Regions from separate parts of the Serratia sp. TSA_130.1 genome, predicted to be linked through region 2. Evidence: predicted binding sites of a transcription regulator. Region 2 holds the regulator's gene; each other region holds the start of a gene.
What was found. Region 2 encodes sigma-54, which starts transcription at its own class of promoters, with help from an activator protein. Its sites were predicted from a motif close to GTTGGCACANNTTTCGCTNT; they were not measured.
Positions count from the first base shown of each region.

Region 1 (5,185 bases), on a different contig from region 2:
TTCACGGCCGCTGACCATCGGGTAGAACAGCGTGTCCTGCAGCTGCGCCGGCACGCCGGGGCCGTCGTCTTCGACGTCGATACGCGCCGCCAGGCGGTAGCGGGTGCCGTGCAACGTAATCTGAAACGCGGTGCGGGTGCGCAGCGTGATGGTGCCGCCCGCCTCACCCAGCGCCTGCAGCGCATTGCGGGTGATGTTCAGTAGCACCTGTTCTATCTGATCCGGGTCGTGAGCCATTTCCGGCAGGCTCGGATCGTAGTCGCGCACCAGCGTGACGTTATCCGGCATTTCCAGCGACACCAGCTGGCAGACGCGCTCCGCGACCTGATGAATGCTCTGGGTGATGTGCTGGCCGGGCCGCTGCGGGCCGAGCAGGCGATCTACCAGATTGCGCAGCCGATCGGCCTGCTCAATGATCACCTTGGTGTATTCGGTCAGCGCCGGATCGGGCAGCGCTTTGGCCAGCAGCTGCGCTGCGCCGCGCAGGCCGCCCAGCGGATTTTTAATCTCGTGCGCCAAACCGCGCACCAGATCGCGGGCCGCCACCTGTTGGGCATGCTGCAGCTGTTCCTGGCTCAGGCGGCGCTGATTGTCCATCGGCGCCAGCTCGACCAGGATATAGCCTTCCGGCAGCGCCTGAGCGGTCAGGGAAAGGATATGCGCGCGGCCATCGACCACCAGGGTCACTTCGTTGTCGGTGAAGCCCTGACCGGCGCGCAGGCTTTCACGCATCAGAGAGACGTTCAGCGAAAAATAACCGAGCAAATCGGGCAGCGGCGTGCCGAACAGCTTGCGGGAGCTTTGCGCCAGCAGCTGCTGTGCCGCCGGGTTGGCGTAGTGAACCGCCAGTGAGTCATCCAACAGCAGGATGCTGTTGATGAGTGAATTGAGGATCTGCCCAGCATCGGGCAGCTTGCCAGTTGCCATACAGCAGACTCCTGCACCTTTTTAGTGCATCTATCCTACTCCATCCGGGATCGGTGCGGTATGGAATAGTTTTGCAGAAAATACGGTGGAGAAAAAAACCCATCCGAAGATGGGCTGAAAGTTTCCACGGCAACAAAAAAGCGATAACAAAAATATAGGCGCCGTCCGCCTGAGCAGACGGCGCGGGTAGGGCTTAGACGCTGTAGTACAGTTCGAACTCAACCGGGTGTGGCGTCATGCGAACGCGGTCCATCTCTTCTTTGCGCAGTTCGATGTAGGCATCGATCGCATCGTCGGTGAACACGCCGCCGCGGGTCAGGAATTCGCGGTCTTCGTTCAGTGCGGCCATCGCCTCGTCCAGGGAGCCAGCCACTTTTGGGATCTCGGCTTCTTCTTCCGGCGGCAGGTCGTACAGGTTTTTGTCCATGGCGTCGCCAGGGTGGATCTTGTTGATGATGCCGTCCAGGCCGGCCATCAGCAGTGCGGCGAAGCACAGGTATGGGTTAGCCGCTGGATCCGGGAAGCGGGCTTCGATGCGGCGCGCTTTCGGGCTGGCGACCACCGGAATACGGATGGACGCGGAGCGGTTACGGGCGGAGTAAGCCAGCATCACCGGCGCTTCGTAGCCCGGCACCAGACGTTTGTACGAGTTGGTGGTCGGGTTGGCCAGGGCATTGATCGCCTTGGCGTGCTTGATGATGCCGCCGATGTAGAACAGCGCGGTTTCAGACAGGCCGCCGTATTTGTCGCCGGCGAACAGGTTGGTGCCGTTCTTGGACAGCGACATGTGGCAGTGCATGCCGGAACCGTTGTCGCCGAACATAGGCTTCGGCATGAAGGTCGCGGTTTTACCGAAGGCGTGCGCCACGTTGTGCACCACGTACTTGTAGATCTGAATTTCGTCGGCTTTCTTGGTCATGGTGTTGAAGCGGGTCGCCACTTCGTTCTGACCGGCGGTCGCCACTTCGTGGTGGTGCGCTTCAACCACCAGGCCCATCTCTTCCATGGTCAGACACATGGTGGAACGCAGATCCTGCGAAGAGTCGACCGGTGGAACCGGGAAATAACCGCCTTTCACCGCCGGACGGTGGCCTTTGTTGCCGCCGTCGTATTGAGTGCCGGAGTTCCAGGCGCCTTCGATGTCGTCGATGGCCACGTGGGAACCGCGGATGCTGCTGCCGAAGCGGATGTCGTCGAACAGGAAGAACTCAGGCTCTGGCCCGAACAGCACGGTGTCCGCGATGCCGGAGGAGCGCAGGAAGTCTTCGGCGCGTTTGGAGATGGAGCGCGGGTCGCGATCGTAGCCTTGCATGGTGCCCGGCTCGAGAATGTCGCAGCGAATGATCAGCGTAGGTTCTTCGAAGAACGGATCCAGAACCGCCGTGCTGGCATCCGGCATCAGTACCATGTCAGATTCGTTGATGCCCTTCCAACCACCGATAGAGGAGCCGTCAAACATTTTGCCTTCTTCGAAGAAGTCGGCGTTTACCTGATGAGCCGGGATAGTCACGTGCTGTTCCTTACCCTTGGTGTCAGTGAAACGCAGGTCTACGAATTTCACTTCATGCTCATTCAGCATCGTCAAAACGTGTTCAGCGGACATACTTAACTCTCCCGGTTTATCATTGTCGTCGTCGTGGAACGAATCTGTGGAACTGGCTTTTTTTCGCCTTGAAAAGACTAAAGCGAAAAGCGTGCCAACTTTTTAAAAAGGCTTTCATCGCCTTTCTGCGCGGGTTTTACCCAGACACAGTATGCACCATCAGTGATAATTTGCACTGTTATGGTGCAATAAGGGTGGGGGTGGGCACTGAAATGGTGCAAAAGTGCAACGATTGCGGCTTTTTGCACCGTGAAAGGGATCACAAACTGACCGGTACGCGGTTGTTTATAGGAGATGGTTGTGATCTTGTTTAGTCCCTCGCTTAATACGTGTACAATAGCGCGCTATTTCTAATGCCCGAGGCAAAGCTGTGATCGAAAATTTGCGTAACATCGCCATTATTGCCCACGTTGACCATGGTAAAACCACCCTGGTTGACAAGCTGCTGCAACAATCCGGTACTTTCGGAGAGCGTGCGGAAGCCACCGAACGCGTAATGGACTCCAACGATTTGGAGAAAGAGCGTGGGATTACCATCCTCGCAAAAAACACCGCCATTAATTGGAATGGTTACCGCATCAACATCGTGGATACCCCAGGACACGCCGACTTCGGCGGTGAGGTAGAGCGCGTGATGTCGATGGTTGACTCGGTGCTGCTGGTTGTGGATGCAATGGATGGCCCTATGCCGCAAACCCGCTTCGTGACCAAAAAGGCGTTCGCCAACGGTCTGAAGCCGATCGTGGTAATCAACAAGGTTGACCGCCCTGGCGCGCGCCCTGACTGGGTTGTGGATCAGGTGTTCGACCTGTTCGTGAACCTCGACGCGACCGACGAGCAGCTCGACTTCCCGATCATCTACGCTTCTGCGCTGAACGGCATCGCCGGCGTCGACCACACCGACATGGCGGAAGACATGACCCCGCTGTATCAGGCGATCGTCGACCACGTGTCTGCGCCGCAGGTTGAGCTGGAAGCGCCATTCCAGATGCAGATCTCCCAGTTGGACTACAACAACTACCTGGGCGTTATCGGCATCGGCCGCATCAAGCGCGGTAAAGTGAAGCCGAACCAGCAGGTCACCATCATCGACAGCGAAGGTAAAACTCGCAACGGTAAAGTGGGTAAAGTGCTGGGTCACCTGGGTCTGGAGCGTATCGACAGCACCCTGGCGGAAGCGGGCGACATCATCGCCATCACCGGCCTGGGCGAGCTGAACATCTCCGACACCATCTGCGACACCAACGCCGTAGAAGCGCTGCCGGCTCTGTCCGTCGACGAACCGACCGTAACCATGTTCTTCAACGTCAACACCTCGCCGTTCTGCGGTAAAGAAGGTAAGTACGTGACGTCGCGTCAGATCCTTGACCGTCTGAACAAAGAGCTGGTGCACAACGTGGCGCTGCGCGTTGAAGAAACCGATGATGCTGACGCCTTCCGCGTATCCGGTCGTGGCGAGCTGCACCTGTCGGTGCTGATCGAAAACATGCGCCGTGAAGGTTTCGAGCTGGCGGTTTCCCGTCCGAAAGTTATCTTCCGCGAAATCGATGGCCGCAAGCAGGAGCCATTCGAGAACGTGACGCTGGATATCGAAGAGCAGCATCAGGGTTCCGTGATGCAGGCGATGGGTGAGCGTAAAGCCGACCTGAAAAACATGGATCCGGACGGTAAGGGCCGCGTGCGTCTCGACTACGTGATCCCAAGCCGCGGTCTGATCGGCTTCCGTAACGAATTCATGACAATGACTTCGGGTACCGGTCTGCTGTACTCCACCTTCAGCCACTACGACGACGTGCGTCCGGGCGAAGTGGGCCAGCGTCAGAACGGCGTGCTGATCTCCAACGGCCAGGGCAAAGCGGTCGCGTTCGCGCTGTTCGGCCTGCAGGATCGCGGCAAGCTGTTCCTGGGCCACGGTGCGGAAGTGTATGAAGGCCAGATCATCGGTATTCACTCACGTTCCAACGACCTGACCGTAAACTGCCTGACCGGTAAGAAGCTGACCAACATGCGTGCTTCCGGTACCGACGAAGCGACTACGCTGGTTCCGGCGATCAAAATGACCCTGGAGCAAGCTCTGGAGTTCATCGATGACGACGAACTGGTAGAAGTGACGCCAACCTCGATCCGTATCCGTAAGCGTCACCTGACGGAAAACGATCGTAAGCGTGCCAGCCGCGGTCCAAAAGACGCTTAATCGCTGATTGAGTGTCTCATGCTTAGGGCGCGGCTCTCGCGCCCTGAGTTTTTTCCTCTGTTGTTCCCCGTTTGTGCGGCGCGCTATGCGCTTTTCCGTTCGCTCCCTGTTCAGCTGTTCCTTTTCCCGCTACAGTGAAATCTCACCGGCCCATCAGGAGAGGACTATGCTGTATATCTTTGATTTAGGTAATGTGATCGTCGATATCGATTTCAAGCGTGTGCTGGGCGTGTGGAGCAATTTGAGCGGCACGCCGTTGGCGGTGTTGTCCGATCGTTTCACCATGGGTGAGGTGTTCCAGCAGCATGAGCGCGGTGAAATCAGCGATGAAGACTTCGCCGGCAAACTGTGCGATGAAATGGGCATCGCGCTCAGCTTTGAGCAGTTCGCCACCGGTTGGCAGGCGGTATTCGTCGCGCTGCGCCCGGAGGTGATCGACATCATGCAGCGCCTGCGCAACG
Region 1 covers NZ_JBQZFS010000009.1:113,657-118,841, reverse strand. Annotated here, with positions in the region: gene glnL (nitrogen regulation protein NR(II)) at 1-927, opposite strand, end outside; gene glnA (glutamate--ammonia ligase) at 1,121-2,530, opposite strand; gene typA (ribosome-dependent GTPase TypA) at 2,901-4,724, shown strand; gene yihX (glucose-1-phosphatase) at 4,891-5,185, shown strand, end outside.
Region 1: the regulator sigma-54 is predicted to act here: its motif matches at 2,610-2,629, upstream of glnA (glutamate--ammonia ligase).

Region 2 (5,185 bases):
GGCAACACATGCGCCGAGGCGACGCATGGGAAGAGTCTCAGCGACTAATCTTCATCAAACCCGGAGTTGAACAGCTCGACCACCGCCGCCAGCGCGTTGACTTCATCGGGGCCGGTCGCTTCGACTTCGATGTGCCGACCCTGGGCGGAGTCCAGCATCAGCAGCGCGATGACGCTGCTGGCTTCGGCTTCGGTGCCGCTTTCGTTGCGCAGCATCACTTCGGCGTCGAAGCTTTGCACCAGTTCGAACAGTTTCATCGCCGGGCGCGCGTGCATGCCCAGCTTGTTTTTGATTTCAACCGTCTGTTTGACCGTCATTGTTTGCGCTTTTCCAGCGTGCGGTGGCGCGATTGCACGTTCTTGCCGCGCGAGCGGAAGTAATCGGCCAGCTGTTCCGCCACGTACACCGAACGGTGTTTGCCGCCGGTACAGCCGATGGCGACCGTCAGGTAGCTGCGGTTGTTGGTTTCCAGCATCGGCAGCCACTGTTCCAGATAGCTGCGGGTCTGGTAAATAAAGTTATGCACTTCGGTATGGCGATCGAGGAACGACGCTACCGGCTTGTCCAGACCGGTCATCGGCCGCAGCTTCGGATCCCAGTGCGGGTTAGGCAGGAAGCGCACGTCGAACACGTAGTCGGCGTCGATAGGAATACCGTGCTTGAAGCCGAAGGATTCGAACACCATCGTCAGTTCGCGCTCGCGTTTGCCGAGCAGGCGGGTGCGCAGCATTTCGGCCAGTTCGTGCACCGACATTTCCGAGGTGTCGATAATCAGGTCAGCCCGCGAGCGCAGCGGTTCGAGCAGATCGCTCTCTTCGTCGATCGCGCTTTCCAGCGACAGGTTTTTGCTGGAGAGCGGGTGCAGGCGGCGGGTGTCGCTGTAACGGCGGATCAGCGTGTTGCGATCGGCGTCGAGGAACAGCAGCTGCGGCGAGAAGCTGTCCGGCAGCTGAGTCATCGCGTATTCGAACACTTCCGGCGATTCCGGCATGTTGCGCACGTCGATGCTGACCGCCGCGGAGATATTGCGTTCCGCCAGCGTATTGGCGAGCTGCGGCAGCAGAACCACCGGCAGGTTGTCAACGCAGTAAAAACCCATGTCTTCCAGCGCCCGCAAGGCGACGGATTTTCCGGAACCGGAACGGCCGCTGACAATCATCAGCACCATGTGGCAACTCCCCTGGCATCGCGGCGGCGTTCATCGCCACCGTTAAACTTTGTTATTCCGGCCGTAGCCGGATCCATCATCGTAAAACAGTATCGTTATCCGGGCTGGAAGTCACGCCGGCCGGGCATCACTCGGTGATGATTTGGTAAAGTTCTTCGTCGCTCTGCGCGGCGCGCAGGCGGCGGCATACGGTTTTGTCTGCCAGGCGTTTGGCGACCAGCGACAGCGTATGCAAATGGGTTTTGCACTGATCGGCAGGCACCAGCAGCGCAAACAGCAGATCGACCGGCTGATTGTCGATAGCGTCGAAAGCGATGGGTTGGTCGAGACGGATAAACACGCCAACGGCCCGCAGTGTGTCCTCTTCCAGTTTGCCGTGGGGAATGGCGATACCGTTGCCGATACCGGTGCTGCCCATGCGCTCCCGGGTGAGAACCGCGTCAAACACCACCTGCGAAGGCAGATTGAGCTGTTTGGCGGCCAGTTCGCTGATAATTTCCAAAGCCCGCTTCTTGCTGGTGCAGTGTACCGAGCTTTTGGTGCACTCGATGTTTAACACCGAGCTTAATTGCATATATTCGTTGTTCATCTCATCTTCACTTAAAACCGCGCCGCCGGGCGAACCCGGCAAGGCGGTTTTTCGTCGGTTTTGACCCTGATTACCGTTCGGCGCGTCACCCATGCGGGTCACGCGCCGAAGGGAGAGGCGGCGACGGATGCCGCCTCACGGAATGGGTCAGGGTGTCAGTGTTGCTTCAATTTGTCTTTATGTTTGTTCAATTGACGTGCCAATTTGTCGATCAGCGTATCAATTGCGGCATACATATTCTCGTCTTCCGAGGTGGCGTGCAACTCGCCTCCATTCACGTGCACCGTTGCTTCCGCAATTTGCTGCACTTTTTCCACACTTAATACAACATACACCTGATTGATGCGATCAAAATACTGTTCGAGTTTGGCGAACTTGTTGTTCACGAACTCGCGCAACGGATCGGTGATTTCGATGTGGTGTCCGGTAATGTTGAGCTGCATAGTGTCTTCCTTCTCAATAGAGGTCAAACCAACTGTTTGCGCTGGTTCGACGGCGGGATGGACAAAGACTCTCGGTACTTGGCGACGGTGCGCCGGGCCACGATGATCCCCTGATCGGCGAGCAGGGTGGCCAGCTTGCTGTCGCTGAGTGGTTTGGCGGGGTTTTCCGCCGCAATCAATTTCTTCACCAACGCGCGGATCGCCGTCGAGGAGGCTTCGCCGCCGCTGTCGGTATTCACGTGGCTGGAGAAGAAATATTTCAATTCGAAAATGCCGCGCGGGCTGTGCAGAAACTTCTGCGTGGTGACGCGCGAGATCGTCGATTCATGCATCTCCACGGCCTGGGCGATATCCGCCAGCACCATGGGTTTCATAAACTCTTCGCCTTGCTCGAAGAACGCCTGCTGCTGGCTGACGATGCAGCGGGTGACCTTCAGCAACGTCTCGTTGCGGCTCTCCAGGCTTTTAATCAGCCACTTGGCTTCCTGCAGGTTGCTGCGGATGAACTGGCCGTCGGCTTCGCTGCGGGCGCTGTTACCCAGCGCGGCGTACTGCTGATTGATCTTCAAACGCGGCACGCTGTCGCCGTTGAGCTCGACCGTCCATTTGTTCTGCGTCTTGCGCACCAGCACGTCCGGGATCACGTATTCCGATTCGCCGGTATTGATCGACTGCCCCGGGCGCGGATCGAGCGACTGAATCAGCAGCATCGCTTCTTTCAGTGTATCTTCTTTTAGCCGGGTTGATCGCATCAGGCTGCGAAAGTCGTGGTTGGCCAACAGATCCAGATGCTCGCTGATGATCAGCCGCGCTTCGGCCAGATAAGGCGTATCTTTGGCGTATTGGGAGAGCTGCACCAGCAGGCAATCGCGCAGATCGCGCGCGGCGACGCCGATCGGATCAAAACGCTGCACGCGCTTCAGCACCGCCTCGACTTCCTCGAGGGTCACGTTCTCGTCGCCCAGGCTTTCCAGAATGTCTTCCAGCGGGACGGTGAGATAGCCGGTGTCATCCACCGCGTCGACGATGGAAGTGGCGATGGCGGCGTCGGTATCGGAAAACGGCGTCAGATCCACCTGCCACATCAGATAATCCTGCAGCGTTTGGGTGGTCTCGCCCTGATAGACCGGCAGCTCGTCGTCGCTGTAGTCGGTGCCGGTGCCGGACGGCGTGCCCGCGGTATAGATTTCATCCCAGGTGGCGTCCAGCGGCAGCTCTTCCGGCATGTCTTTCTGCTCCAAGGCCTCGCGGGTATCGAGCCCCTCGGTCTCCTGGGTTTCTTTGGCGTCGATTTCGTCGTGCAGATCGGTCTGTTCAAGCAGCGGATTGCTCTCCAGCGCCAGCTGGATCTCTTGCTGAAGCTCAAGCGTGGACAACTGCAGCAGGCGGATCGCCTGCTGGAGCTGAGGTGTCATGGCCAGCTGTTGGCTGAGCCTGAGTTGCAAACCTTGCTTCATAGTTTTCTGTCTACTTCCGTTAACGGTGTCGTCCCGCAGGACGCGCCGGCGCTTAGAGGCGGAACTCTTCGCCCAGATAAACGCGTTTAACCTGCTCGTCGGCCAGAATAGCATCCGGCGTGCCGTGGGCAATCAGTTTGCCCTGGCTGACGATGTAGGCGCGTTCACACACGTCCAGCGTCTCGCGCACGTTGTGGTCGGTGATCAGCACGCCCAGGCCGCTGTCACGCAGGTGCTCGATGATTTTTTTGATGTCGATAACGGAAATCGGATCCACCCCGGCGAAGGGTTCGTCCAGCAGAATGAATTTCGGGTTGGCCGCCAGCGCGCGGGCAATTTCGACGCGGCGGCGTTCACCGCCGGACAGCGCCTGGCCGAGGCTGTCGCGCAGATGGGAGATATGGAACTCTTCCATCAGCTCTTTGGCGCGGTCTTCGCGCTGTTCGCTGGTGAGATCGGGACGGATCTCCAACACCGCCATCAGGTTGTCGTACACGCTCAGGCGGCGGAAGATCGACGCTTCCTGCGGCAGGTAACCGATGCCGCGGCGCGCACGGGCGTGCAGCGGCAACAGGCTGATGTCTTCCTCGTCGATCACGATGCGCCCGGCGTCGCGCGGCACGATGCCGACCACCATGTAGAAAGTGGTGGTTTTACCGGCGCCGTTCGGGCCGAGCAGGCCGACGATCTCGCCGGATTTCACTTTCAGGCTGACGTCTTCGACAACTTTACGGCCCTTGTAGGCTTTCGCCAGATTTTCTGCGATGAGTGTTGCCATAAGTGATTAGTTACTCTTTTTTTGCCCGTTTTTGTCTTGCAACTGCGACGGTACCAGAACCGTTGTCACGCGTTTGCCTTTGTCGCTAAACGCCTGCATTTGCTGCTGTTGCACCAGATAGGTGATGCGATCGCCTTTCACGTTGCTGTCGAGCTGCTCCAGATAGGCGTTGCCCGTCAGGGTCACCAGCTGGGTCGCCACGTCGTAACGCACTTTCTGCGCGTGGCCTTTGACCGGCTTGCCGCTGTCCTGCATCTGGTAGAAGGTTACCGGGTTGCCGAACGCTTCAATATAGGTCTTATTCTGATCTCCGCCCGGACGGGTGACCACCACCTTGTCAGCGCGGATATCGATGGTGCCCTGTTTGATCACCACGTTGTCAGTAAAGGTGCTGACGTTGCTTTGCATATCCAACGACTGCTTGAGCGAGTCGATGCTGACCGGCTGGCTGGAGTCGGATTTCAGCGCCAGAGCAGGGGCGCTGGCGGCCAAAACTAAGCTGCCGATCAACAGATTACGGAGTTGGTTTTTGGTTCTGGATTTCATAGTTGGTCTTAACCTTATCAATCAGCTCAGCGGTTTTGGTCCGCAGGTTCCCACGCATTTTCATGCCGTTAGAGGTAAAATTGGTCCCGTAAAGCGTGACTTCGTCATCGGAGGTGACGTCCTGGGTGACCAGGTTTACCTGAGCGTTGTCCGTCTTAATTTTTTCCAGCTGCGAGGTGGTGGTCAGGCTGTTTACCTCGACGT
Region 2 covers NZ_JBQZFS010000005.1:61,511-66,695, forward strand. Annotated here, with positions in the region: gene npr (PTS phosphocarrier protein NPr) at 45-317, opposite strand; gene rapZ (RNase adapter RapZ) at 314-1,168, opposite strand; gene ptsN (PTS IIA-like nitrogen regulatory protein PtsN) at 1,296-1,757, opposite strand; gene hpf (ribosome hibernation promoting factor) at 1,913-2,200, opposite strand; gene rpoN (RNA polymerase factor sigma-54) at 2,224-3,657, opposite strand; gene lptB (LPS export ABC transporter ATP-binding protein) at 3,710-4,435, opposite strand; gene lptA (lipopolysaccharide ABC transporter substrate-binding protein LptA) at 4,442-4,981, opposite strand; gene lptC (LPS export ABC transporter periplasmic protein LptC) at 4,950-5,185, opposite strand, start outside.

Region 3 (5,185 bases), on a different contig from region 2:
GGGGTTGGTGGTGCTGGTGGTGATGAGCACCCAAATCAGCTGGCAGCTGACGGTGTTGGCGTTAATCCCGATGCCGCTGATGGCGATCGCCATCAAATATTACGGCGATCAGCTGCACCAGCGCTTTAAATCGGCGCAGGCGGCGTTTTCCAGCCTCAACGATCAGGCGCAGGAAAGCATGACCAGCATCCGCATGATCAAGGCCTTCGGGTTGGAGGATCACCAATCCAACCGCTTCGCCGACGTCGCGGCGCAGACCGGCGCCAAGAACATGCACGTGGCGCGGGTGGATGCGCGCTTCGATCCGACCATTTATATCGCCATCGGCGCCTCTAACCTGCTGGCCATCGGCGGCGGCAGCTGGATGGTGGTGAACGGTTCGCTGACGCTCGGGCAACTGACCAGCTTTGTGATGTACCTCGGCCTGATGATCTGGCCGATGCTGGCGCTGGCCTGGATGTTCAACATCGTCGAGCGCGGCAGCGCGGCCTACAGCCGTATCCGCAGCCTGCTCAACGAGGCGCCGGCGGTGCAGGACGGCCCGCAGGCGTTGCCAGCCGGGCGCGGCGTGCTGGAGGTGGATATCCGCGCGTTCCACTACCCGGAAAACCCGCACCCGGCGCTGCATGACCTGGCGCTGACGTTGAAGCCGGGGCAGATGCTGGGGCTGTGCGGGCCGACCGGGGCCGGTAAGTCGACATTACTGTCGCTGATCCAGCGTCAGTTCGACGTCGACCAAGGGCAGATCCGCTATCACGGCCTGCCGCTTCCGCAGGTCAGGCTCGACGACTGGCGTTCGCGGCTGTCGGTGGTGAGCCAGACGCCGTTCCTGTTCTCCGATACCGTGGCGAACAACATCGCGCTGGGCCAGCCGGGGGCGACGCAGGCGCAGATTGAACAGGCGGCGCGGCTGGCCAGCGTCCATGAGGACATTCTGCGGCTGCCGCAGGGCTATGACACCGAAGTGGGCGAACGCGGCGTGATGCTGTCGGGCGGCCAGAAACAGCGCATCTCCATCGCGCGCGCGTTGCTGCTGGATGCGGAGATCCTGATCCTCGACGATGCGTTGTCGGCGGTGGACGGCCGTACCGAGCACCAGATCCTGCACAACCTGCGCAGCTGGGGGCAAGATCGCACGGTGATCATCAGCGCGCACCGGCTGTCGGCATTGACCGAAGCCAGCGAAATCCTGGTGATGCAGCACGGCGGCGTGGCGCAGCGCGGCGATCCGGCGGCGCTGGCGGCGCAGCCGGGCTGGTATCGCGATATGTACCGTTATCAGCAGCTGGAAGCGGCGCTGGACGAAGCGCCGGAAAACGGTGAGGAGGCGTTGGCCGATGAATAAAGTGCAAAAGCTGTGGCCGACGCTGAAGCGGCTACTGGCCTACGGCTCGCCGTACCGCAAACCGCTGGGGGTGGCGGTGCTGATGCTGTGGGTGGCGGCGGCGGCGGAAGTCGCCGGGCCGATCCTGGTCAGCTATTTTATCGATAATTACGTCGCCAAAGGGCAACTGCCGCTGATGATTGTCGGCGGGCTGGCGGCGGCCTACATTCTGCTGGAGCTGCTGGCGGCGGCGCTGCACTACTTCCAGGCGCTGCTGTTCAACCAGGCGGCGGTAGGCGTGGTGCAGCGGCTGCGTACCGACGTGATGGACGCCGCGCTGCGCCAGCCGCTCAGCGCCTTCGACACGCAACCGGTCGGGCAATTGATCTCGCGCGTCACCAACGACACCGAAGTGATCAAGGACCTGTACGTGATGGTGGTCTCCACGGTGCTGAAAAGCGCCGCGCTGATCGGCGCCATGCTGGTGGCGATGTTCAGCCTCGACTGGCGCATGGCGTTAGTGGCTATCTGCATCTTCCCGGCGGTGTTCGTGGTGATGGGCATCTATCAATATTACAGCACGCCGATTGTGCGCCGGGTGCGCAGTTATCTGGCGGACATCAACGACGGTTTCAACGAAGTGATCAACGGCATGGGCGTGATCCAGCAATTCCGCCAGCAGGTGCGCTTCGGCGAACGCATGAGCGCCGCCAGCCAATCGCACTATCTCGCGCGCATGCAGACGCTGCGGCTCGACGGTTTTCTTCTGCGGCCGCTGCTCAGTCTGTTTTCGGCGCTGGTGCTGTGCGGTTTGCTGATGTTGTTCGGCTTCAGCGGCGAAGGCGTGATTGGCGTCGGCGTGCTCTATGCCTTCATCAACTACCTGGGGCGTTTGAACGAACCGCTGATCGAGTTGACGTCACAACAGTCGATCCTGCAGCAGGCGGTGGTGGCCGGCGAACGTATTTTCGAACTGATGGATCGCAGCCAGCAAAGCTACGGCGCAGACGATCGTCCGTTGGCCAGCGGCAGCATCGACATCACCGATCTGAGCTTCGCCTACCGTGCGGATAAAAAGGTGCTGCAGCATATTTCGCTGGCGGTGCCCTCACGCGGCTTCGTGGCGCTGGTCGGCCATACCGGCAGCGGCAAGAGCACGCTGGCTAACCTGCTGATGGGCTATTACCCGGTCAGCGAAGGGGAAGTGCGTCTCGACGGCCGTCCGCTCTCCAGCCTGTCGCACCGCACGCTGCGCCAGGGCGTGGCGATGGTGCAACAGGATCCGGTGGTGATCGCCGATTCGGTGCTGGCCAACGTGACGCTGGGGCGCAACATCGATGAAGAAGCCGTCTGGCGGGCGCTGGAAACGGTGCAGCTGGCGAGTCTGGTGCGCGGCTTCCCACAGGGTATCCATACCCGGCTGGGGGAGCAGGGCAATAACCTGTCGGTCGGGCAGAAACAGCTGCTGGCGATGGCGCGGGTATTGGTGCAGGCGCCGCAGATCCTGATCCTCGACGAGGCGAGCGCCAATATCGACTCGGGCACCGAACAGGCGATCCAGCGCGCGCTGCGAGCGATCCGCGAGCACACCACGCTGGTGGTGATCGCCCACCGGCTGTCGACGATCGTCGATGCCGATTCCATCCTGGTGCTGCATCGCGGCCAGGCGGTAGAGCAGGGCAACCATCAGCAGCTGCTGGCGCAGCAGGGGCGCTACTACCAGATGTACCAGCTGCAGCTGGCGGGCGAGCAGCTGGCGGAAGCGGTGCGCGAAGAGAGCCAACCCGCCTGAGCATGGGCCGCGATCGCGGCCCTTCTTTTTTTCCCACGCACCACAAGCAGGCAACCCGCCTGCGCCATGCCCCCTTTCTGCACTTTTTCGACGCGATGCGCACCAAATCAGTGCGCGATATTTAATCAATTCAGGGTATCGGTATGGCGCCGCGGTCTGATGGTGCCCGCGTGCCCGCTAATCCGCTGAATCGCCATGCAAAATAAAATTTGGCACAGCCCTTGCTACATATGAGGCGTACCGGGGTGAGTTTGGGCTTAATTCGTGGAGAGGCAATATGAAGCTGGTGACCGTGGTAATCAAACCGTTCAAGCTGGAGGACGTGCGCGAGGCCTTGTCCTCCGTGGGCATTCAGGGGTTGACCGTAACCGAAGTGAAGGGCTTTGGCCGCCAGAAAGGGCACGCCGAGCTGTATCGCGGCGCCGAATATAACGTCAATTTCCTGCCCAAGGTCAAAATCGATATCGCCATCGCCGACGATCAGTTGGATGAAGTGGTTGATGTCATTAGCAAAGCCGCCTACACCGGCAAAATCGGCGACGGCAAAATTTTCGTTGCCGAATTGCAACGCGTGATCCGTATTCGCACCGGCGAAACCGACGAATCGGCACTGTAACCGCGAACTCAGTTAAGTGATGGGGATGATTGATAATGAAAAGACTGTTATCCATGTTGGGCCTGAGTTCGGTAACCCTGGTTCCTTCTTTGGCCCTGGCCGCCCCGGCGGTCGCCGATAAGGCCGACAACGCCTTTATGATGATCTGCACCGCGTTGGTGCTGTTCATGACGCTGCCCGGCATCGCGCTGTTTTACGGCGGCCTGCTGCGCGGCAAAAACGTGCTGTCGATGCTGACGCAGGTCACCGTCACCTTCGCGCTGGTCTGCGTGCTGTGGGTGCTGTATGGCTACAGCCTGGCGTTCAGCGAAGGCAATGCGGTGTTCGGCGGATTCCAGACGGCGATGCTGAAAGGCATCGGCATCGACAGCGTCACCGGCAGCATCAGCCAGATGATCCACGTCGCTTTCCAGGCCTCCTTCGCCTGCATTACCGTGGCGCTGGTGGTGGGGGGCTTCGCCGAACGCATTCGCTTCTCGGCGGTGCTGATCTTCGCGATCCTGTGGTTCACCCTGTCTTACCTGCCGATCGCACACATGGTGTGGGGCGGTGGCTATCTGGCCACCGACGGCGCGCTGGACTTCGCCGGCGGCACCGTGGTGCACATCAACGCCGCCAGCGCCGGGCTGATCGGCGCCTATCTGCTCGGCAAACGCGCCGGCTTCGGTAAAGAGGCGTTCAAACCGCATAACCTGCCGATGGTGTTTACCGGCGCGTCCATCTTGTATATCGGCTGGTTCGGCTTTAACGCCGGTTCCGCCAGCGCGGCTAACGGCATCGCGGCCTTGGCATTCCTGAACACTGTGGTGGCTACTGCGGGCGCCATTCTGTCCTGGACCTTTGCCGAGTGGGTGCTGCGCGGCAAGCCTTCGTTGCTGGGCGCCTGCTCCGGCATGATCGCCGGGCTGGTTGCCGTTACGCCGGCGGCGGGCACCGTGGGCGTGGGCGGCGCGTTGATCATCGGCCTGGTGGGGGGCGTCGCCGGCCTGTGGGGCGTAGTGACGTTGAAGAAATGGCTGAAAGTGGACGACACCTGCGACGTGTTCGGCGTGCACGGCGTGTGCGGCATCGTCGGCTGTCTGCTGACCGGTGTGTTCACCGCTTCTTCCCTCGGCGGCACCGGCTATGCCGAAGGGGTGACGATGGGGCATCAGGTGTGGATCCAGCTGCTGAGCGTCGTGATTACGCTGGTGTGGTCAAGCGTCGCCGCCTTTATCGCCTTCAAGATCGCGGGCGCGATGGTGGGGCTGAGAGTGCCGGAAGAGCAGGAGCGCGAAGGGTTGGACGTCAACAGCCACGGCGAGAGCGCCTACAACCAGTAAGACTCGAAGCAGGGCAGTGCGCTAAATACGAAAATAATGATGAAGCAAAAAGGGGCGATGGAAACATCGCCCCTTTCTTTATGCCGCAAATCAGGCGTCGCGTTGGCGAATCACCCCTTCCTGTACGGTGG
Region 3 covers NZ_JBQZFS010000002.1:1,062,111-1,067,295, reverse strand. Annotated here, with positions in the region: gene smdA (multidrug efflux ABC transporter permease/ATP-binding subunit SmdA) at 1-1,345, shown strand, start outside; gene smdB (multidrug efflux ABC transporter permease/ATP-binding subunit SmdB) at 1,338-3,116, shown strand; gene glnK (P-II family nitrogen regulator) at 3,394-3,732, shown strand; gene amtB (ammonium transporter AmtB) at 3,768-5,054, shown strand; gene tesB (acyl-CoA thioesterase II) at 5,145-5,185, opposite strand, start outside.
Region 3: the regulator sigma-54 is predicted to act here: its motif matches at 3,325-3,344, upstream of glnK (P-II family nitrogen regulator).